Regions from separate parts of the Bacillus pacificus genome, predicted to be linked through region 3. Evidence: riboswitches for the same ligand, from Rfam matches in the RefSeq annotation. Region 3 holds a riboswitch; each other region holds the start of a gene.
The links. A riboswitch is a leader RNA that binds a small molecule or an ion and turns the genes downstream of it on or off. The one in region 3 is predicted to bind S-adenosylmethionine.
Positions count from the first base shown of each region.

Region 1: another riboswitch for S-adenosylmethionine. It lies ahead of LMD38_RS13770 (ECF-type riboflavin transporter substrate-binding protein); the one in region 3 lies ahead of LMD38_RS25100 (ABC transporter permease).
Region 2: another riboswitch for S-adenosylmethionine. It lies ahead of LMD38_RS05705 (bifunctional homocysteine S-methyltransferase/methylenetetrahydrofolate reductase); the one in region 3 lies ahead of LMD38_RS25100 (ABC transporter permease).

Region 1 covers NZ_CP086328.1:2,611,715-2,619,747, forward strand. Annotated here, with positions in the region: gene LMD38_RS13750 (LytS/YhcK type 5TM receptor domain-containing protein) at 1-1,177, shown strand, start outside; gene LMD38_RS13755 (YjcZ family sporulation protein) at 1,270-1,377, opposite strand; gene LMD38_RS13760 (energy-coupling factor transporter transmembrane component T family protein) at 1,513-2,313, opposite strand; gene LMD38_RS13765 (ABC transporter ATP-binding protein) at 2,306-4,006, opposite strand; gene LMD38_RS13770 (ECF-type riboflavin transporter substrate-binding protein) at 4,017-4,565, opposite strand; SAM riboswitch class I at 4,705-4,820, opposite strand; gene LMD38_RS13775 (aspartate/glutamate racemase family protein) at 4,974-5,654, shown strand; gene LMD38_RS13780 (macrolide family glycosyltransferase) at 5,703-6,881, opposite strand; gene LMD38_RS13785 (peptidoglycan D,D-transpeptidase FtsI family protein) at 7,219-8,033, opposite strand, start outside.
Region 2 covers NZ_CP086328.1:1,093,363-1,101,395, reverse strand. Annotated here, with positions in the region: gene metH (methionine synthase) at 1-2,814, opposite strand, end outside; gene LMD38_RS05705 (bifunctional homocysteine S-methyltransferase/methylenetetrahydrofolate reductase) at 2,814-4,646, opposite strand; SAM riboswitch class I at 4,717-4,826, opposite strand; SAM riboswitch class I at 5,030-5,139, shown strand; gene metI (cystathionine gamma-synthase/O-acetylhomoserine thiolyase) at 5,234-6,346, shown strand; gene metC (cystathionine beta-lyase) at 6,343-7,506, shown strand; gene LMD38_RS05690 (cysteine hydrolase family protein) at 7,669-8,033, shown strand, end outside.
Region 3 covers NZ_CP086328.1:4,880,977-4,889,009, forward strand. Annotated here, with positions in the region: gene LMD38_RS25090 (ABC transporter ATP-binding protein) at 1-809, opposite strand, end outside; gene LMD38_RS25095 (ABC transporter permease) at 766-1,770, opposite strand; gene LMD38_RS25100 (ABC transporter permease) at 1,786-2,703, opposite strand; SAM riboswitch class I at 2,840-2,945, opposite strand; gene LMD38_RS25105 (DUF3951 domain-containing protein) at 3,113-3,328, shown strand; gene LMD38_RS25110 (hypothetical protein) at 3,345-3,848, opposite strand; gene LMD38_RS25115 (multidrug effflux MFS transporter) at 4,111-5,370, opposite strand; gene LMD38_RS25120 (DUF3981 domain-containing protein) at 5,489-7,210, opposite strand; gene LMD38_RS25125 (MFS transporter) at 7,289-7,822, opposite strand; gene LMD38_RS25130 (FAD-binding oxidoreductase) at 7,819-8,033, opposite strand, start outside.

The sequences.
Region 1 (8,033 bases), 2.3 Mb from region 3:
GCGCTATTTAAAGAAATATAAAATACTACTTATTACTCTTTGTTCGAGTATCCCACTTATTCTATGTATGAGATACCCTATCTATATGGATGAGAGTTGTATTCATGATTTAAGACAAATCCCAGTCATAATTGGTACACTCTATGGTGGATTCCCTGTCGGTATCATATTGTTTACAATTTTATTAATTACAAGATTTTTATTTTATGGATTTAATATGCTAACTGTCATTGTTTACGGAATAATGTTTATCATTACAGCATTCGCATCCGCAAAATTTAATACATATAATAGAAAAATAAAAGTAGCTTTTTCCATGTTTTTAACCTTTTTCCTAGCAATATTTACAACTGTGATTGTGTTAACTTTATCAAATTTTGAAGTAAATAATTTGTATATTATTTACTTCATAATATTACCGACTACTCTAATGCTATTTATTGTTTATATAAATGAAGTTATAAAAGATGCAGTATGTATGCGATCAAAATTAATTAAAGTGGAGAAAATGGAGATTGTTAGCCAACTCGCTGCTAGCATATCACATGAAGTAAGAAACCCTTTAACTGTCGTAAAAGGATTTACACAACTTTTGAAAACATCCAATCTAACTCCCGAATCGAGAGACAAATATATTGACCATATACTTGAAGAATTAAATCGTGCTCAAGAAATTATTGATGACTATTTAACATTTGCCAAACCTGCTCCAGAAAAATTAGATCATATTTCAGTCGAACAAGAGTTAAATAGAGTTATTAATATGATAGTGCCCTTATGTAATATGAATACGGTACATATTACGAAAGATTTCTCCAATGCAACAATAGTTGGTAATAAACAGCACTTTCAGCAATGCTTTTTAAACTTAATAAAAAATGGTATTGAAGCAATGCCTAATGGTGGCACTTTAAATATCGCCTCTTCTATTAGTAATAATAAAGTTATCATACGAATTGAAGATAGCGGAATTGGTATGTCACAAGAGCAAATAAATCGCTTTGGCGAACCGTATTTTAGTACAAAAACGAAAGGTACAGGTTTAGGTACAATGGTTGCTGTTAAGATCATTGAAACGATGCAAGGTAATTTGAAAATCCGAAGCGTTATGAATAAAGGTACTACTTTGACAATTACATTTCCGAAATGTAATACAAACGCATCTAACAATAAATAAAAAAGGAGCATTTATGCTCCTTTTTTATTTGTTTCGATACATAAGTATCTTCTATGTTTTTTAGTTTTACATTTGTGGAGACTAATTAAAAATTAGTACCCTCCGCCCCAACAGCTGCATCCAACGATAATTAACAAAATAAATAATACAACTAATAAAGCGAAACCTCCACCAAAACCACAAGAACCACCGTAACTCATATTTTCTCCTCCTTTTGGTTTGAAAACTAATAGGTAGTTGATCATTTTAACTGGTTCGTATTATACATTATGTAAATATCCCTTTTTTGAGCATGTCTATATAAAAATAAGTAAAAGCACTCATTTGAGAGTGCTTTAAAATGGATACCAAAAATTTTGAAATACATGTAACTTTAAATATACTGCAGCAATTAAAATGAAAATACCTACAAATAAAGCAATGAAATCCCGGCTTTTCGCTTTATTTGTATAGAACCACGTACGTGTATCCTTCTTTCCAAATCCTCTTAAATCCATTGCGTTTGAAACTGTATCGATTCTCTCTAAAGAATGAATAATTAAAGGCCAGAAAATTAAGACACGGTTTTGCATGCGGATCCATAAACTTGCTTCTCCTTTTTCAAAAGCTACTCCTCTCGCCTCTTGGGCATGTTTAATAACTTTATATTCGGACTGAATATCAGGTATATAACGTAATGCAATATTTATCGCATAAGTAATTTTATAATGAATTCGAAATTTACTTAAGCTACTCACAAATTTGCTTGGATCAGTCGTATAAATAAAAATAATTGTAAATGGTAATAACGTAAAATACTTTAACGAAAGTGTAGCTGCATAAAATAATGTTTCGTATGTAATTGTTGCATATCCAATATACACAAATGAAGTATACGATCCAGTTAATTCCGATCCATGGGTTGGTGTAATAAATAAGATCATGACAGAATTTAATAAACTAAATGTAAATATAACAGTAAAAACAATAAAAATTTTACGAAATGGAATTTTAGCAACTAGAAGTCCGATACATCCAATTATAAATACGAATAGCAATATGCGAAAATCAAAAAATAAAAAAGTAAGTGTCATACAAAAAATAAATAATAACAATTTCACTGATCCGTCCATGCGATGAAAATATGTATTATACACCTTCCTCCCTCCTAATATCATCAAAATAAAGTTCCATAAACCTTTCAGGATTTGCAATACCACTAAATTTAACGAGTTTAAATAAAGAACTCTCCTTTAAGTTCGCTCTTTTTAACGTTTCTGGATGACCTAATACAATAGATGCAGTATTATTCGCAATAACTTCTCCTTCCTTTAGAACTATTGCTCTGTCTGCATATTCTAATGCGAGATTCATATCGTGTGTGATAAAAATAAAGGATATTCCCTTTGCAGCTAGTTTTCTAATAAACGTCATAAATTGTTTATAATGATAATAATCTTGTCCCGCTGTCGGTTCATCTAATATGATAAGTTTTGGATTTGTTGTTAGTACAGATGCAATCGTTAATCTCTTTTTTTGCCCATAACTTAATGCCTGAATTGGCCAATTTCGAAATGGATACAAGCCACAAATTTTTAATGTTTCCTCTGCTCTAAGCTTAATTTCTTCCTTCGAAAATTTTTTTAATTTTAATGAAAATGAAATTTCTTCCATTACAGTAGCTTGTGTAATCATATGATTTGGATTTTGCATCACATAAGATATAACCTCACCGCGTTTACGAATAGACCAAGAATTGATATTTACTCCATCAATTAAAATCCTATCATTTTTTGTTTTGTTTATCCCTATAAGACTATGAGCTAGTGTTGATTTTCCAGCTCCATTATGTCCTAGGAGTGCTACTATTTCCCCTTTAAATAGAGAGAAATTTACATTGTCTAATACTTTTTGTTTATTAGGATATGAGAATGACAAATTCTCTACTTTCAATAATTCTTTTTTTGTAGGAGTATCTTTACAAAAAGTTTGCTTCTCCATCCACTCATTTATTACTCCACTAACACTTTCCCTTTGAAGATTTTCAAGTGGGTATATTACGTCATTATTACTATCAAAATGCAATCTCTTTAAGCCTTCTATGTACATAGGTTCTCTTAATCCGATAGATGGTAATATATTTGATGCTAAAATCTTTTCTGGTGTGCCTATCGCAACAATTTCTCCTTCATCAATTAAAATGATTTTATCTAAATCTAGGTTTAACATTTCTTCTATTCGATGTTCAATTATTACAATTGTTTTATTATATTGTTTATGTATATCTTTAATAAGTTCTACTGTATGTAAGCTACTAACTGGATCTAAATTTGCTAACGGTTCATCGAACAATAATATATGAGCATTTGTTGTTAACAGACCTGCTAAAGAAACAGTTTGTTTTTGTCCTCCTGATAATTCATGTGGACTTTGTTTATGAAAATTATGCATCTTTACCTTTTTTAATGATTCCGAAACAATCTTTTTCATATCATCTTCATTTACGCATTCATTTTCTAAATAAAAAGCTACATCTTCCTCTACTGTAAGACCAATAAATTGTGCATCTTGATCTTGCAAAATTGTTCCAACCTGTTTACTCTGTTCAAAAATACTTCCTTTCCTCGGGTCTTTTCCGTCAATTAAAATAGTACCAGTACTAGTCCCTTCATAAGAAAATGGGATTAGCCCATTCATACAATGAGCTAATGTCGATTTCCCTGAACCACTTCGCCCAGCAATCAGCACTTTTTCCCCAGGATATATATGAAATGTAACGTCTTTAACAGTAGGCTGCGCTGCATGCTTATATTGAAAGTTGAATTGTTCAAAAGAAATAATTGGTTGCATGTTAACATCCCTACTTTTCAATTTTTAAATGTGTATGTTTTTTATTAGATTTAGCTAACCCTATTGTAATTGGCAATCCAAGAACTAAAAATACAATAACATCAGCAATTGTTGCACCTAATACTTGTATAACAATTTTATCAAACGGTTCTCCCATCACGATAATATCGAATGCCCCAGCAAATATAATAGCAATGACAATACCAATTAACCCAGTAATAGCTAAATAGGAAATATCTCCTTTATTATATGTCCCGTTTTTCACACTAAAGCCAACTCTTTTTTGAATGAGCCCCATTGCAAAGCCGATAATGCCGGAACTAAAAACCCAGCCCCACCAAATACCCCAGCCAGCAATTGTATCTGTTACGGTATGACCGATAAGTCCTATTAACAGTCCTGCCACTGGGCCAAATAACGCACCAAAAATGGTTAAAATAGCTAACGCAGGTTTAATAAATGTATTGGGTGCAATAGAAAATCCCCAAAGTCCTAATATCCCGTATAATGCTGCTCCAATTCCGATTGCCACTACTAATTTTGTTGATAATTTGTTCATTACAATTCTCCTCTCTTAATAGTCAACTTTTATTACTCTATATTTATTTTGAAAATGAATTATGCATCGACACTCCCTTTCTATACAACAAAAAATGACCTCTTACATAAGAGGTCATTTTCTTTCACGTTCAAGAATCCTCTTATCTTCCAAAAAACACATCGTGTTCTCTGCGGAATTAGCACCTTCCTATAAATATATATAGGGGTTGCTGAGGTTTCATAGGGCCGTTCCCTCCACCTCTCTGGATAAGTATTAATTTGTAATTCGTATTATGGCATTAAAAAATATAAATTTCAATACTTTTCTAATTATTTTTATTTTTTGTTTAATAGTACATTTAAATCATTGTATTCTTATCGGAATTGTGAAATAATAAATTCAAAATAGTTACGGGAGGAATGTACGATGAAAGTAATCGGTTTAATTGGTGGACTAAGTTGGGAATCTACATCATTATACTATAAACATATTAATACACTTACACTCTCTCAATACGATCAAAATGCAAAGCTTGTTTTATATAGCATGGACTTTGGTGAAGTAACTACTTTATTACAAAATCACCAATATGAAGAAGTGAAAAACGAATTAGTCACCGTTGCAAAGAAGGTTGAAAAATCCGGAGCTGAATGTTTATTAATGTGTTCCAATACGGTCCATCTATTTGCTGAAGAAGTGGAAAGTGCAATATCCATTCCACTTCTTCACATAGGTGATGTAAGTGCTAAAGAAATGGTAGAACAGAATATAAAGCGTATCGGATTATTGGGTACGAAACAAACGATGGAACAAGACTTCTATAAATCACGATTAGCGAATTATAGCATTGAGACAATCATCCCCAATAAAGAGGAAAGAAATTTTATTCATCATGTTATTTTAAATGAATTAAGTAAAGGAATTATTTCAGAAACATCAAAAGAAAAGCTATTACAAATTACAAAGTCATTAATTCAAAATGGCGCAGAAGGTATACTACTAGGTTGCACCGAAATACCGTTGCTCATTTCCCAAAACGACCTTACTGTTCCTGTTTTTGATACTGCTTTTTTACATGCAAATACTGCTGTGCAGTTTGCGGGATAATCATATAAAAGCATAAAGGTGCGCCTCTATGCTTTTATATTACCCACACTATTTATTTAAAAGAGATGTAATCACTGTGATTGCTTCATTTGAACCACCACAATCTAAAAAACTATCTTTCAGTTTTCGTATTCCATGCTTATACTTTTCATTTGAAAGAACATCGGTTACCGCTTCTTTTAACGTTTGCACATTAACATTCTCTTTCAATAACCGATGCGCTGCTTCAAGCTCAGTTAATCTTTGTGCTATCATTGGCTGGTCTTTATCATGTGGAATGATGACAAATGGGACATTAAAATGAATAGCATCGTGTACACTGTTCATACCGCCATGTGTAATAAAAACATCTGCTTCACTTAATACTTCTGATTGAGGTACGTATGGAGCAATTACAAAATTGTTTGGCGCTTCCTTAATTTTAGAACGATCATTTCTATCGCCAATTGCCATTACAACTAATCCATTAAAATCTGAGAAAGCATCAATACATGCATTAAAGAATGGTTCGATCCCTTCAAGCAGTGTTCCCATTGAAATATAAATAACTTTCTTATCTTTAAGCGATTCAAGTGGAAATTCAACATTTATTTTACGCTTTGAAATACTTGGTCCAATAAAAATGTTATTTTCTCCGAACGAATCGCTATTAGGTTGGAAATAACGACTTGTGTACACAAGAGTAACATCTCCCTTATTATGCATAAATTGAAGATTATTTTTAGGCTTTACTCCAAATTCACGATCCATTTGATATAACAACTGTTCAGAAATTTCATCAGGTCGGAATGGTATTGCTGCATTAGGATGAAAAGGTAAAGTCTCCAAAAATTCAGTAGGAATTAAAAATATAGGAGAAGAAACTATGCCTGGAATTTGTAAATACTCCTTTACTAACTCTCCAGCACCAAATATATCATAAATTACGAAATCAAAATGTATGTTTTCACATAATTGTTTCACAATTTCTAATATATATAAAGAAGTTTGAACATGTACACGAAAGAAAGAATTCAGCCCATCTAGAGTTTCAGAATCAATAGAAATCTCCTTTAATAAATCTGGATGTGTATATACAATAGCTCCCAAATCTTCAATTCTGTCTTTAAATTGTTCTGTCGTAATATAATGTACGTGATCCCCCCGTTCAGTATAAGCTTTAACTAAACTTAATGTAGGATTTACATGTCCCTCTGCTGGAAAATTAACCACTAAAATATTTAGCACTTATTTCTCACTCCTTACATTTCAATTCACTTATTAAGCATACTGTAATTATTACCGTCAAACTTCCCCTAATAGTCCTAATATACTTGCTACTTTAGATTGATAAATAATTATCAGTTATTTAATTAAAAAAAGCATCTACATAAGTAGATGCCAAACCGTGATAAGGAGTGTTCTGTGAGGTTAGAATAAGCTTTTCAGCTTGTCCTATGCTATCAATATATGTTTTATTTTATAAAATGTGAATAATTGATAGAATAATTTTATTCTTCTTTCTCACCCATTTTGAATTAATTCCTAAATAAGACAACTCTATTTTTATAACATTTCATATGTTTTAATCTTCTTTAGAGCTATCTATTTTTACAGTTTCTCCAGTCAATCGCTTATTTTTCAATTCAAAATACGCATCTAAAACTTCTTTTCCAATATCAGAATTAATACCAGATTTATCATTCATAACCCACGGCACAACTACGGAAAACGCTACTTCTGGATTATCATATGGCGCATATCCTGCTAACGTTAAGTTATAACATTCTCTTCTCTCGCCTTTTTCATTTCTTCCAATATCACTTTCTCCACCGTATACCGTCTGTGCTGTTCCTGTTTTACCTGCTGGTTTATAAGATGCTTTTTGGAACGCCCTTACTCCTGTTCCATCACCCTCTTGGAATACCTTTCTAAATCCTTCTTTTACTTGATTTATATATTCCTCTTTCATATCAATTTTATTTAAAACAATTGGTTCTACTGCATGCACCACTTTACCAATCTCATCTTTTTGCGACGTTTGCTCTCTTACCTCTTGTACAATTTGTGGCTTCATTCGATATCCACCGTTTGCAATTGTTGAAATATACTGTACGAGCTGAAGTGGTGTATACGTGTCATACTGGCCAATTGAGTAATCTAATAAGAAACCCGGCTGATTATCTTTTTTACCAATTTGTCCAGCTGTTTCATTCGGTAAATCGATGCCCGTTGGAACACCTAATCCGAATTGTCTGAAATAGTACCTCATTTTATCAAAGTGTTCCTGTTTAATATTTAATGAACTATTTTTCACATAATCCACACCTGCAATTTTTAATGCTGTATGAAACATATAAACGTTTGAAGAGACTTGTAACGCTCTTAAATCATCAATGT
Region 2 (8,033 bases), 1.5 Mb from region 3:
CCAAGATTGTCCTTCCTGCAATAATTCATCTATTAAATCATTTAATTCATGCGCTCTTTTATCTCCCTCTCGCAAAAGTTTCTTCACACTTCCCTTTAGGCCAAGGTGATGTCCAAGCAGCATTTGTCTATTTAGAAATGGCGCGAGATGTGAAACAGGAACATCTCTTAATACAATTCGTTTTGTTGAATCCGGCACGATAACCTCAGCCTTCGGTAATGGCTCAATTACTGCTGGAATTTCTACTTTCTTCTCTTCTTTTGTTACGATATGAAGATGACGTTCTTTTTTATCCTGCTTCATCTTCTCACGCTCTTCTTCTTTTTGAAGCTTATTAATAATATCCAGCCCCGTCATCGCATCACTTGCATAACATACGAGCCCTTTATAAGATGGCGAAATGCGATTATCTGTAAACTTTCTCGTTAACGCTGCCCCGCCTACAACAATTGGAATATCAATATCCGCCGCTTTTAAATCTTCAGCAGTCGTTACCATTTGTTGAGCCGATTTTACTAATAAACCAGAAAGACCTATAATATCAGGCTTCTTTTCTTGTACTTCTTGCACAATTCGATCCGAGCGAACATTAATTCCTAAATTAATAATCTCATATCCGTTATTTGCTAAAATAATTTCAACGAGATTTTTCCCAATATCATGCACATCACCTTTTACAGTTGCTAATAATACTTTCCCTTTTTTCGCACTATCGCTAGATTCCATATGTGGCTCTAAATAACTTACAGCAGCTTTCATACTTTCAGCACTTTGCAATACTTCAGCAACGATAAGCTCATTATTATTAAATAATCGTCCTACCTCATCCATTCCTGTCATAAGTGGGCCATTAATAATATCCAAAGGTTTTCTTCCTTCTGTAAGTGCGAGACTTAAATCTTCGTGTAAACCTTGTTTCGTACCTTCTACAATGTAATTTGCGAGCCTTTCATCAAGAGTTAATGTTTCTTGGACAACAACATCTTTCTTTTTTGCCACGCGATAGAAGTTTGTAAATTTTTCTAACGTCTCTTGCGTCGTTTCAAAAAGCAATGCATCTGCAAGGCGTTTTTCTTCATCAGGAATTGACGCATAGCGCTCTAATTTTTCCGTATTTACAATCGCGTAATCTAACCCTGCTTTCGTTGCATGATATAAAAAGACGGAATTTAACACTTCGCGACCAGCTGGTGGTAAACCAAATGATATGTTACTTACACCTAAAATCGTTAAACACTCTGGTAATGCTTCTTTAATAAGGCGAATCCCTTCTATCGTCGCAGCCGCCGAGCCAATATACTCTTCATCACCTGTCCCTACAGGAAATACAAGTGCATCAAAAATAATATCTGATGGGCGTATACCATATTTCTTCGTCAATAACTCATAACTTCTTTTCGCAATTTCTAGTTTTCTTTCCGCACTTACTGCCATTCCATCTTCATCGATTGTTCCAACTACAATTGCAGCACCATATTTACGAAGAAGCGGTGTCACTTTTTTAAATCGCTCTTCTCCATCTTCTAAATTAATTGAATTAATAACAGCTTTCCCTTGAATATAAGTAAGAGCTCGCTCCATCACATGTTCATCTGTTGAGTCAATCATAATCGGTACTTTTAACACTTTCGTAACTTCTGCCAAGAAGTTTTCCATATCTTCTATTTCATCGCGGTCCGGGTCTGCCATACAAATATCAATAATATGAGCATTTTTCTTCACTTGCGCTCTAGCGATTTCAGCAGCCTCTTCAAATTTCCCTTCTGCTACTAATCGTTTAAATTTACGTGATCCAATAACATTTGTTCTTTCACCAACAAATAACGGTCTCATAGAGTCATCATATTGCAGTGCCTCTAATCCACTAACCCCATGTCCCGCTCTCTCTTGCTGTTCACGAGGTTTAAGAGACGTTAATGCAGATTTCATTGCTTTTATATGTTCTGGTGTTGTACCACAACAACCACCGATGATATTAACCCATCCTTCTTCTGCAAATCGCTTCACTTTCTCGGCAAGCGAGGATGGAGATTCATGATAATGTCCATCTTCATCAGGAAGACCTGCATTTGGATAACAAGAAATGTAACACTCCGATAAATCAGATAGAGAACGAATATGGTCTCTCATAAACTCCGGACCAGTCGCACAGTTTAATCCAACAGATAATGGCTTCATATGTTCTACCGATAAGTAAAAAGCCTCAATTGTTTGCCCAGCTAGAGTCGTTCCCATCGGTTCAATCGTTCCCGAAATCATGATAGGTACAATTGTATTTAGTTCATCAAAAGCCGCTTGAATTCCAATATAAGCAGCCTTCACGTTACGCATATCTTGACTCGTCTCAACGAGTAATACATCCACTTCTCCTTTCAACAATCCTCTTGCCTGCCGCGTATAGGCTTCAATTAATTCTTCAAACGTTACACCACCAGTAACACTAATCGCTTTCGTCGTCGGTCCCATTGCTCCCGCAACATATACTTCCTTCCCGCTTTCTTCGACTGCTTGCTTCGCTAAACGCGCTGCCTTCTCATTTAGCTCCTCGTCTAAATGAGATAACTCATAATCACTTAGTACAATATTGGTTGCCCCAAATGTATTTGTTTCAATAATATCCGCTCCAGCTTTAATATAAGCTTTATGAATCTTTAAAATAACATCTGGTCTTGTTTCTACTAAATACTCATTACAACCTTCGTACTCCTCTCCTCCGAAATCTTCCGCAGTTAAATCCTCTTGCTGGATCATCGTTCCCATTGCACCATCTAATATTAAGATGTTATTTTGTAATTTTTCTTCTATACATTTCATCAATTAATACCTTCTTTCACTTCTTGCTTTTCTCTCACATATTTAACAAGATGTTCTGTAATTTCATATTTTAGAAATGGTGTAATAAGATAAATGCCGTTAAAGTATTTCATCGCAGCATCGATCAATTCTTGAGAAATACGAATCCCTTCCTCAATTGCTGCCTCTTTCGTTTCATGTCCATCCATTCTCTCTCTTACTGCTTCAGGTAAAGTAATACCGGGCACCTCAAAATGAAGAAAATCTGCATTCCGTTTACTTATTAATGGCATAATCCCAATAAAAATAGGTTGTTCTAAATGCTTTGTCGCCTCATACACTTCTTCAATTAACGCGATATCATAGATTGGCTGCGTTAAGAAATATTCTGCTCCAGCATCTATTTTCCGTTCCATTCGCTTAACCGCTGCTTTTAAATGTCTTACATGCGGGTTAAATGCACCGCCCACAGAAAACCTTGTTGCCGGTCCAATGGATTTCCCTAAAACGGAACGCCCATCGTTCATTTCTTTAATCATTTTAATGAGCTCGATAGAGGACAAATCATATACAGAAGTGGCACCTGGAAAATCACCAACGCGTGCTGGATCTCCAGTTAAAGCTAACACTTCTTCCATCCCTAACGCTGATAATCCTAGTAAATGAGATTGTAGTCCGATGACGTTATGGTCTCTACATGTTAAGTGCGTCAATACCGGAATATCATGCTTCGTTAATAATGCTCCCATTGCCATATTCGAGATACGGGGCGATGCTAACGAATTATCTGCTAGAGTAATAGCATCTGCTCCAGCTCTTTTCAATGCTCTTGCGCCTTCAAAAAACCGCTGCGTATCTAACGTTTTTGGTGGATCTAATTCCACTACTACTGTCGTTTGTTTTTTTGCTTTCTCTGCTAAAGTGACATGAGCTTTTGAACGTTTCTCATGTGTATGAACTACTTTCGGTCTTTGAACCGTATCCTTTTCTATTACAGGCGTAACATTTAGAGTAGCACGTTTCATACTTTCAATATGTTCTGGAGTCGTGCCACAACAACCGCCCAATAACCGAATACCTTGCTCAATAAATTTCGGTGTCATCGCTTCAAAATAAGCTGGACTTCCCTCATATACGTAGCGTCCCTCCACATAATTTGGGAGACCTGCATTTGGATATGCTGACAAGTAACCATTTTTCGGAATCGATATCATTTTAAAAGCTTCCGTCATATGAAGTGGCCCTAGTTGGCAGTTCAATCCAACAACATTTGCACCGTAATCTAAAAGCTGTTTTAATATTTCATTTACATCATTTCCATTTTGAGTCGTACCCGCCTCATGTAACGCCAATTGCGCTACAATTGGAATATTTGTTTCTTTTCGTAACACCTGGACAGCATGAAGTAATTCAAACTCATCATAAAAAGTCTCTAATAGCAGTCCATCAACCTGTTCTTCTAATAATGAACTTGCCTGTTCCAGTAACATAAATTCTCGCTCCATATCAGTTGTCGTAACCGCCCCGATATGTTTCATACCACCAATTGTGCCTAAAATTGCATTTCTGTCTGTAACAGATGCTTTCGCCAGTTTTACTGCCGCTCTATTAATTTCAGTAACTTGATTTTCTAATCCATACATACGTAATTTCGCTTCATTTGCTCCGTACGTATTTGTTTGAATCACATCTGCCCCAGCCGCTACATATTGCTTATGAATCGATATAATTAAATCTGGATCAGATATATTCAATTCTTCAAAACTACTTTGTAAACCATGTGAATGTAATAACGTCCCAACCGCACCATCACCTATTACAATTCCTTTTGATAATAAATCTAGTAATTTCACAAATCTCCCTCATTTCTATCAATATAAAAACCCCCTCTTCACTTTGAAGAGGGGGACATAATCGATCCTCCTCTTATTATGCAAAACATTCGTTTTGCAGGTATTAGCACCGTTTCAAACATTTCGTTTGAAGGTTGCCGGGTTTCACAGGGCCTTTCCCTCCACCGCTCTCAATAAGAGTTTGTCTTTATTATTTTATTTATGTAGCTAAAAGGAAATGCGTTCCCCTTTTAACAATGTTTGTTAATTTTTTTATAAATTTAGCACGCACAAATACAAAAGTCAATGACACTTGCGGAAAAATAAAAATTATTTAAAATAAAGTTGCAATTCAATTATCTTTTGTTGTAAAGTTAAAACCATAATAAAATTTCATACGAACATTCTTATCTAGAGAGGTAGAGGGACTGGCCCTATGACGCCTCAGCAACCATTAACATTTGTTAATAAGGTGCTAATTCCAGCAAATTGTGAAAGATTTGACAGATGAGAAGAAGACTCTATTCAAACCGAAAGCCTTCTTCTTAGAAGGCTTTTTTTATTTTATATTCAACTAATGGTTCAATTTAAAAAGGAGGAATTTTCACATGTCAACTATCGAAACAAAATTAGCGCAAATCGGAAACCGGAGTGAAACTACAACAGGAACTGTTAATCCACCTGTTTATTTTTCAACTGCTTATCGTCACGAAGGAATTGGTAAATCTACTGGATTTGATTATTCACGAACTGGAAATCCAACGCGCGGCCTATTAGAACAGGCAATCGCAGACTTAGAATGCGGCGAACAAGGTTATGCCTGTAGTTCAGGGATGGCAGCCGTTCTTCTTGTCCTTTCCCTATTCCGCTCTGGAGACGAACTTATTGTTTCCGAAGATTTATACGGTGGCACTTATCGATTATTTTCTGAGCACGAAAAAAAGTGGAACGTTCGATGTAGATACGTAAATACACAATCTATTAAACAAATTGAGCAAGCCATCACAACGAAAACGAAGGCTATTTTCATAGAAACTCCAACTAATCCATTAATGCAAGTTACCGATATTGCCGCTGTTGCAACTGTAGCGAAAAGACACGGACTACTTCTTATTGTAGACAACACATTCTACACACCTTATATACAGCAGCCATTAACAGAAGGTGCCGATATCGTACTTCATAGTGCAACGAAATATTTAGGTGGTCATAACGATGTACTAAGCGGACTTGTCGTTGCAAAAGGAAAGGAACTTTGTGAGGAAATCGCTCATTATCATAATGCCTCTGGTGCAGTCTTAAGTCCATTTGACTCATGGCTATTAATTCGTGGTATGAAAACGTTAGCGCTTCGCATGAGACAACATGAAGAAAATGCAAAAGCAGTTGTTGCTTATTTAAATGATGAGGATGGGGTGACAGATGTATTTTATCCTGGAAGAGGCGGCATGATCTCATTTCGTCTGAAAGATGAAACATGGATTAATCCATTCTTACAATCTTTATCCTTAATTACATTTGCCGAAAGTCTCGGTGGTGTTGAAAGTTTAATGACATATCCAGCAACGCAAACACACGCTGATATTCCTGAAGAAATTAGAACAGCAAACGGTGTATGTAATCGTCTTCTTCGATTTTCCGTTGGTATTGAAAATAGTAACGATTTAATTCAAGATTTACAGCAAGCCATTAAACTTGTAAAAGAAGGTGTAAGAATATGAGTTATTCTATAGATACACTCTTACTGCACAACCAATATAAACATGACTCGCAAACAGGAGCTGTTAACGTTCCCATCTATAACACATCAACATTTCACCAATTTGATGTAGATACGTTCGGGAAATATGACTATAGCAGGTCAGGCAATCCAACTCGTGAAGCTCTTGAAGACATCATTGCTTTATTAGAAGGCGGAACAAAAGGATTTGCCTTCGCATCAGGAATTGCAGCGATTTCTACTGCATTCCTCCTCCTTTCACAAGGTGATCACGTACTCATTTCAGAAGACGTATACGGAGGGACTTATCGAATGATAACTGAAGTTCTCTCCCGTTACGGTGTTTCACATACATTTGTTGATATGACCAATTTAGAAGAAATAAAACAAAACATTAAGCCAAATACAAAACTCTTTTATGTAGAAACACCTTCCAATCCACTTTTAAAAGTGACAGATATTCGTGCTGTTTCTAAACTTGCAAAATCTATTGGCGCCCTTACTTTTGTTGATAATACATTTTTGACACCACTATTCCAGAAACCACTTGACCTTGGCGCTGATGTCGTTCTTCATAGTGCCACAAAATTCATTGCCGGTCATAGTGATGTTACTGCCGGATTAGCAGTTGTAAAAGATACCGATCTCGCTCAAAAACTTGGCTTTTTACAAAATTCATTCGGCGCTATTCTAGGCCCGCAAGATTGTTCTCTCGTACTTCGTGGTCTAAAAACATTGCATGTACGTCTTGAGCATTCAGCTGCTAATGCCAATAAAATTGCACACTATTTACAAGAGCACGCTAAAGTTCAAAATGTCTATTATCCAGGATTACAAACACATCTTGGATTTAACATTCAACAATCTCAAGCTACATCAGCAGGAGCTGTCCTATCTTTCACTTTACAATCAGAAGACGCGCTTCGCCAATTTTTATCAAAAGTAAAATTACCTGTCTTTGCGGTTAGTTTAGGGGCTGTCGAATCGATCCTTTCCTACCCAGCTAAAATGTCACATGCAGCACTATCGCAAGAAGCTCGTGATGAAAGAGGGATTTCAAATTCATTACTTCGGCTATCCGTCGGTCTTGAAAATGTTGACGATTTAATATCCGATTTTGAAAATGCCCTTTCTTATGTAGAAGAACCTGTAAATGCATAGAGAGCAGAGAAGATATGAAATTAAGTTATCATATCTTCTTTTTTACGCTGATAAGTATATTTTTCAACCCTTCGTATAATTCATAAAAAAATGATAGATCACTATCTGTTTCCAAGTAATGAATTAATTGATATATTAAGAAGTAAAAAAGGGGCAAAAATAATGGATACATGTGCAGATGTTTTAATCGTTATCGATTTACAAAATGGAGTATGTTATAGTGGGGAGCATTTATTTAATTTACAAAATTTACTTACAAAAGTAAATAAAAGAATTTCTTCATACAGAAAATCAAATAAACCAATTCTTTTCGTTCAACATTGTGATGAAGATTTAGTACCTGAAAAAGAACTTTGGGCTATTCATTCAGATTTAGATGTTCAAAAACAAGATTTTTTTGTAAGAAAAACACATGCCAATTCTTTTTATAACACAAACTTGAAAGAGATTTTAGATCAATTATCTGTACATCGTATTGAATTTTGTGGTGCCCAAACAGAGTACTGTATGGATACCACGATTAAATT
Region 3 (8,033 bases):
GCACGTAATACTTTTTCGGAATCGTCCATATTGGGAATTGCTTGTAATAAGCTTTTTGTGTATGGATGTTTAGGGGAACCTATCACTTCCTCTATCGTTCCTTTTTCAACAACACGTCCCCCATACATCACAACTACTCGATCCGCTACTTCACGTACAAGTGCTAAATCGTGCGTAATTAGTAAAATACTCGTATTTTGCTTTTCCTTTCTTTCCTTTAATAACTCCATAATTTGCTTTTGAATTGTTACATCTAATGCTGTCGTAGGTTCATCCGCAATAACGAGTTTTGGGTGGCAAGCAAATGCGATTGCTAAACAAATACGTTGCCTCATGCCTCCGCTTAATTGATGTGGGTACTGTTCAAAGCGTTTCTCTGCTTCATGTATCCCTAAATCATTTAATAAGTTAATCGCAATTTCTTTTGCTTCTTTTTTCGATTTCTTTTCGTGTTGCAAAATCACCTCTGTAATTTGCCTTCCCACCTTCATCGTCGGATTTAAAGATGAAAGTGGATCTTGAAAGATAAAAGCAATATCTTTCCCACGAATTTGATTCCATTCTGATTCTTGTAGATTCGTTAATTCCTCTGATTCAAAAGATATATTTCCATCATCAATATGAATTGATTCTTGATTTAAGCCGATAATAGATTGTGCTGTAACACTTTTCCCTGAGCCACTTTCTCCTACAAGCGCAACTATTTCACCTTCGCTAATAGAAAAGGAAACATGCTTCACAATTGCTTGTTTACTATTCTCTTTTTCAACGGCTAACGTTACGTTTTCTAAAGATAAGAGCTGTCCCATGTTTTTTCTCCTTTCGATTCTGTTTTACGATTTTTGGATCAATTGCATCTTGTAAACCATCACCAATCGCATTAAATGCGAACATAATGAGGGCAATCATGATTGCTGGGAAGAATAGCTGCCACCATTCCCCGCTTAGTAATGTCCCAAGTGCATCATTCGTCATCGTCCCCCAGCTTGCTGCCGGTGATTGCACTCCTAGTCCGATAAAGCTTAAAAATGATTCTGAGAAAATAGCTGCTGGAATTGTAAATGATAAATTTACGATAATAATGCCTGTTAAGTTCGGAATTAAATGCCCATATATAATTTTCATATGTGATGTACCTAATCGCTCCGCTGCAATAACAAACTCTCTTTGTTTTAAAGATAAAACTTGCGCCCTAACGAGACGTGCCATACCAATCCATCCTGTTAATGCAAGGGCGATGATAATGGTAAAAAGACCTGGTTTCATAACAATTAATAGTAAAATAACAATTAATAAATATGGGATACCGTATAACACTTCGATTCCTCGTATAATCCACTCATCAATTAATGTCCCAAGGCGATTGCGCCCTCTCACATATCCACTAAATCCTCCGATTAGCACACCAAGTCCTATATCAAGAGCAGCTGCCACTAATCCAACTGTTAATGAAATTTTCCCGCCAGCCCAAGTACGTGCCCATATATCTCTTCCCAAATCATCTGTTCCGAACCAATGCTCACTACTAGGTGGTAAGTTTGTTGCCTCTTTTACTTGTTCACTCGCAGTAAATGGCGTTAAACTTTCACCAACAAGTGAGAAAACAATAATGAGTAATAACGTCACTGATCCTAAAACTGCGATTGGATTCGATACAAACTTACGAAACACTTCTTTCTTTCGGCTAATCTTTTGCTGATCTTTATTTATTGTTAATTCTGTTTTCTCTTCATTTGTTAATAACTGGTCATTAATTTCATAAGCCCCCATCTAAACATCTCCTCCTTACGTAATAGAACGAATACGTGGATCAACAATACGATGAATAATATCTGTAATAAAAATACATACAATTAAAAGTGCACTATAAAAAATGGTTGTTCCCATAATCACTGGATAATCTCGATTAAAAATACTATCTACAAAATATTTTCCGAGACCAGGAATTGAAAAAATCTTTTCAATAACGAAAGTACCTGTTAAAAGTCCCGCCATTAATGGTCCAACAAATGTAAGTACCGGAACAATTGCATTTCGAAGAGCATGTCTTATAATAATCTTCTTAATCGGTATACCTTTCGCTCTCGCTAACTTAATATAATCACTCTGCAGTACTTCGATCATATTAGAGCGAACAAATCTTGTAATCACTGCGATTGGTCCTAACGCTAATGCAAAGGATGGCAATACCGTATGTTCAAATGTACCCCAAGAGGCTACTGGTAAGAGCTCGAATTGAATAGCGAATACTTGTATAAATAGTGGTGCTAAAATAAAACTCGGAATAGAAATACCGAGGATGGCAAGTAAACTTACACCGTAATCAATTACCTTCCCATGATAGAGAGCAGCAAATGTACCTGCAGCAATTCCGACTAGCAATGAAATAATAAGTGCTTGTAAACCAATAATTGCTGATGGACCAAAACCAGTTGTTATAATTTCTGATACACCTTGCCCGGTTGATTGAACAGATTCACCAAAATCAAAATGAACTACGCCGTCTAAATAAGCAACATATTGATTCCATAACGGTTCATCAAGGTGATACTTCGCTCTCATGTTTTGGATCACTTCTTCAGGAAAGATTTTTGCATCTGATGAAAATGGATCCCCCGGAATAATATGCATAATTAGAAATGTCACCGTCGTAATAACCCATAGCGTGAACACCATAACTGATAATTTTTTAATTACATACACTCTAATAACCCCCTAAACACATATATTTACTTAGTTTTATGAACGTACTTTTTCCATTACTCCCTTTTCTCTTTTTAGAATACAAAAAGCCTTGATCTTAAAAAATAAGATCAAGGCTTAATAAACAAAGGCCCATCACTTATCTTTCAAGACTTGCTTGCTGGAATTAGCACGGTGTTCCTATTACAGAACCCGCTGCTGAGGTGTCATAGGGCCAGTCCCTCTACCTCTCTGGATAAGTAAATTGCTATATTATTATTTGGTTCAAATTGTATATTTCGAATTATAATTCTGAAAAAATGAAAAGTCAATCAAATTGGATATATTTAGAAAAATCAGTTTTTAATACTTTTATTTATCTATATCGTATTTCGCTTATAATAAAAAAAGATATGAAAGGAGTTATAAGATGGACCCCTTACTTCTAGCTACTATAGGATTACCCTTAACAATCGTTATACTTGTCATCATCGGCTTCTACAAACTCTTCATCAAAAAGAAAAGTATCACTTCTTTTTATACCCCTTTCGATAATATTACCGGGCAAACTATTTCCGAATTTCACGAAGAACAGAAGATATTAGTATCCGAGGATGAAGATGGAGATGGCAAGAAGAAAAAATAACCTTGCATAGGCAAGGTTATTTTTTCGTTTCTGCTTGAAAACGTTTATAGTATGTCGATGCTGTTGCAAAATTAATTTCTATATCACGAATCAACGATGAATCTTCTTCTTTAGCTAACTTCTGTAATTTTTTCATTGCTTGTTCCGATTCATTCAAGAAACCGACATATACCTCATGTTCTTGCTCTTTCGACTTCGGAACACGAATTTCTTTTCGTATATGATCAATATCTTCTAACATGCTCGTTGTTACCTTTTGCACATCTTCTTTATATGTAGCAGTCGTTATTTCCTTACCGCCCTTTTCTTTTGCTACTTCAAATAACTGTAGTGCTTTATTAATCTCTTTATTCATTTTCAAATCATATTTTTCATGTACTGCACGGTATTCTTTCATCTCTTCTGTTTGCTCAGTAGATTGTTCTACCTTTTCTTTCGGTTCTTTCGTATCTTTATTTCCATTACACCCTGCTAGAAGGAGCATACTTCCCATTACAGCAATACCCAAAACCTTCTTCATCTCTTCTTCTCCTTTTATCTACAGCTATTACTCATTATAGTTTCTTTTATCTCCACTTGTTATTATACCGAGAACATCCTACTTTTTACACTTAAGACGACATCGTAACATATATACCAACATGTTTGTCACAGTATCGTCACTTTATACAAATAACTTTTGCACTGCTTTACTACATCACCTTACAAAACTATATGAGGTATTTCAAAGAAATGAAAAAAAGAACTGATTCAAATATTACCTTTGAATCAGTTCTTTTTTGTTAAGCCTCTAAATTTTGTCTTTGTTGCAGTTCAAACTGCTTCTCACTTCTTCTGGCCATAAACAAATAACATAACACAGCACCAACTTCACAAAGAGCTATTACAACACCCATCGGTAATGCGGTGTTACTTCCCCCAATACCTACTAACGGTGCAACAAGTGCTCCTGAAATGAACTGTAATAAGCCTAATAAAGCTGATGCTGTTCCTGCAGCTTGCTTCTGATTTCTCATCGCTAACGAGAACCCAGTTGTTGAGACAACCCCAACACTTGATACGACAAGAAATAACGAGCATAAAACGCCAATTAACCCTATTCCTAGTAAGATTGTCAGTAGTAAAGATAAACCACCAACAGCTGCAATAATGATACCAGAGACAAATAATGTCTTCTCATTCACTTTCCCCGCTAAACGACCTGTTACCTGACTAGCAATAATAATACCAATACCATTGATTGCAAAGAATAAACTAAATTGCTGTGGTGATGCTCCGTATATGTTCTGCAACACAAATGGTGAGCCCGAAATGTATGCAAACATTGCCGCTGTTACTAATCCTTGTGACAATGCATATCCCATAAACAAACGATCCTTTAATAGTTTTCCGTACGTCGCTAACGTCCCTGACAAACCACCTGTTTCTCTTTCTTCAGGAGGTAATGTTTCACGCAATACGAAAGTAGCTGATATTAACATGAATACACTTATTGCTCCAAGAACGATGAAAACACCGCGCCACGTTGTAAATTGTAATAATTGTCCCCCAATAATCGGTGCCAAAATAGGCGCTGCTCCGTTTACTAACATAAGTAGTGAGAAGAACTTCGTCATTTCAGAACCTGAATACATGTCACGTACCATTGCACGTGATATAACAATCCCGGCTGATCCCGAAGCTCCTTGTAGGAAGCGTAATAACACTAACGTCCAAATAGATGGCGCAACAGCACAAAGTAAAGAAGAAGCAACATAAATAATGAGAGCAATAATAAGAGGTTTGCGTCTTCCGTAAATATCACTAATTGAGCCAACAAATAATTGTCCTACTGAAAGCCCAAGCAAACAAGCTGTTAATGTAAGCTGGGCTAGGGATGCACCTGTTTGCAAGTCATCCGTTAATTTCGGTAACGAAGGCAAATACATATCAATAGATAATGGCCCAATCGCCGTAAGTGTTCCTAATACAAGAATCATCCATAACCTGTTCATCTTTACAGGCTTATATATTTCCTGATTAACTTCATTCACTTTTTTCATTCACCCTTTCCTATACATACTAAATCGTAACAATTATAGTTACAACATAAACATACGTCAAGTATAGCGCATTTTCCTGTTTAATTTTGTAAAAAAAAGCGATAGAATTTCTATCGCTTTACTTGTTCAAATTACTATTTGTAAATTTAGATACGGAAGACATCGCCTCTCCTGTATCTAAATATGTGATTTGAATTGGATCTCCCACCTCTGTAAACATAGCATATGGGAATTTCTTCACAGGTATCATAAATACTTTTTGTTCATTCTCTAACAGTACGTACACGATTGTATTTTCACCTGATTTTTCTTTATATACACGTTGTACAGTGCCTTCTTTTTGCGCCTCTTTTCCATTTGAAGTCGGTCTAAATGAATCTCCGCTTCCACTCAGCGCATTTTTATAATTCTCAAGCGCTTCTTTTTGCGTCGAACCTGTTGCAAATATTTTCGCATTAGAAGCATAGATAACAGTATGGGCACGTACTAATCCTCCGTCATCAATAACAGGTACAATCCAAGAAGGTTTACCGTACACGTTATAAATAACCGGCATCGTTCCATGCCACTTTTCTCTCTTAAAAGAATTATCCACGACTTCCGAAGCAGCCGAACCATCCATAATTCCCTTTACTTCTTTTCCGTTATAGTAATACAACTTACCTGTACGCGCATCGATAAGTGAATAACCTAGTGCAGAATCTACTCCCTCTTTCGGAGAAGTGAAATCAGTAAAGTAATATAATGTTCCATCCTTACCGAAAATCGGTGTAACTCCTTCTTTCGTTCCCCACTCAGTCGGGATCTTCATATCAGTTTGCGAGAATTTTGTATTCCAAAATCCGTGAATATATTTACCGAAGTACGTATTTAACGTAGATGCAGTCTCGTGATTTAATACGCCATCAACAAATTTAGGTGCCTTTCCTTTATCGTATCTTTTCACTTCGCCTGTTTGTGCATCTACTACTACAACGCCCTCTACCTCAAATCCAGATCTTCCTGAAATAAATTCACCGTACGTCATTGTATAATACGGTTTCCCTTTATCATCCACTTCAAATTTAGGTTTTCCTTTAAAGATTAAATTTGGTTCTGCTTGCCTTACCACACGCTCTAAATTATTTCCGAAAAACATGCTTGGCACGTATTTCATTTTATAACCAAGGTGCAGTTTCGCTTCTGCATCAGGATTCGTACCTGACATCGTGACGTATCCTGGAATTGTCTCAGCTTTACGTGCTTTAAAAAACCCTGAAACTTCAATCGGTGCTACATATAAAGCCTCGCCATTTACCATTTGTGGCGTTAATTCTCCTAGCTCAAAATAAGCTACTTTCGGAATATCCCCAAATACTTTTTTCATCTTATTCTCCGCTGTCTTTGGCGGCACTGTAAATGGCTGATCATTTTCAGTAAATGGCTCTGAAATCTCTTTCTCTACCTTTACAACAGAATCATATTTCTTTTGCGAGATTACTATATCGTGCAAATAACCAAAGTAGCCATAACTTGCAAGTAAAACAAGCATTAGAAGTCCTTTTAACGTACCTTCTAATTTACCTATTTGATCTTGGGAAAATAAAACAAGCCCAATTAAAATCGCTACTGCAACAGAATAATGAGTAAGAATTGAATCTGCTCGATCATCAATTAGCCAAAAATATTCATAGATTGCAATACCTATCCAAAATAAAACTGGAATAACTAAAATAGATGATTTCTTACCCTTTACAACCTTCTCATCCCCTTTCTTATCCACTGCTCGAAGTTTACTACCGCTTCTTCTTGTCCATGGAATCAAAAACAAAGTGAGAATAGCTAAAATTAAAAATTTCATCAAAGGCAATGTCCCCTTTTCTTTTGTCTTCCTCTTTAGTATAACAAATAAAGGTTATTCAGGTAAAAATGGGAATCGTTATATTTTTTTACTACTTAATACAACTCCGCTCACTACATATAAGATAGATGCAATATAAAAAATCGTGCCGATCGTAAAGAAATCTACTAAATATCCTGTTGCAATAATTGCTACTGCCCCTCCAATCGATGTCCACACATGATATTTTCCAATCTCATAACCAGCATTTTCTTGTACAACTTTTCGTGCTAACGAAGTCTTCTCCGTATTACGCTGCACAGCCCCTAAAATACCCATTAAAATTTGAAGAATGTATACATGCCATACTTCTGTTGCAATAGGAAAACAAAGCATTAATATCGCCATGGACCAGGCGTATATAATTAATAACTTTCTATCACCTACTCTATCAGAGATTCTTCCAACTAACGGATATACTAGAGCTGAAGTTAAGGCAAATAAGCCATATGCCCAGCCAAACTGTGAGAAGCTATTTCCAACATTCCGAAGCAATAGAATGTAAAAAGGAAATACCATACTTCCAGCCATCATAATAATGCTTTGTGAAGCTACAAATCTTCTATATGTCATTTCGTATACTCCCTATAAAATAAATTCACAAATCTCTCTTTTGGATCCGCTTCTTTTTTCTTCTGAAGAAATTCTTCTATACGAGGATATGCTCTCCTTAACTGTTCTTTCGTTGGATAAGAATAATACGGTAAATAATAACTACCGTTATGCTTTAACGTAACATCAATCATCTTCTGAATAACATTCTCTGTTTTCTTTATCTCGTGTT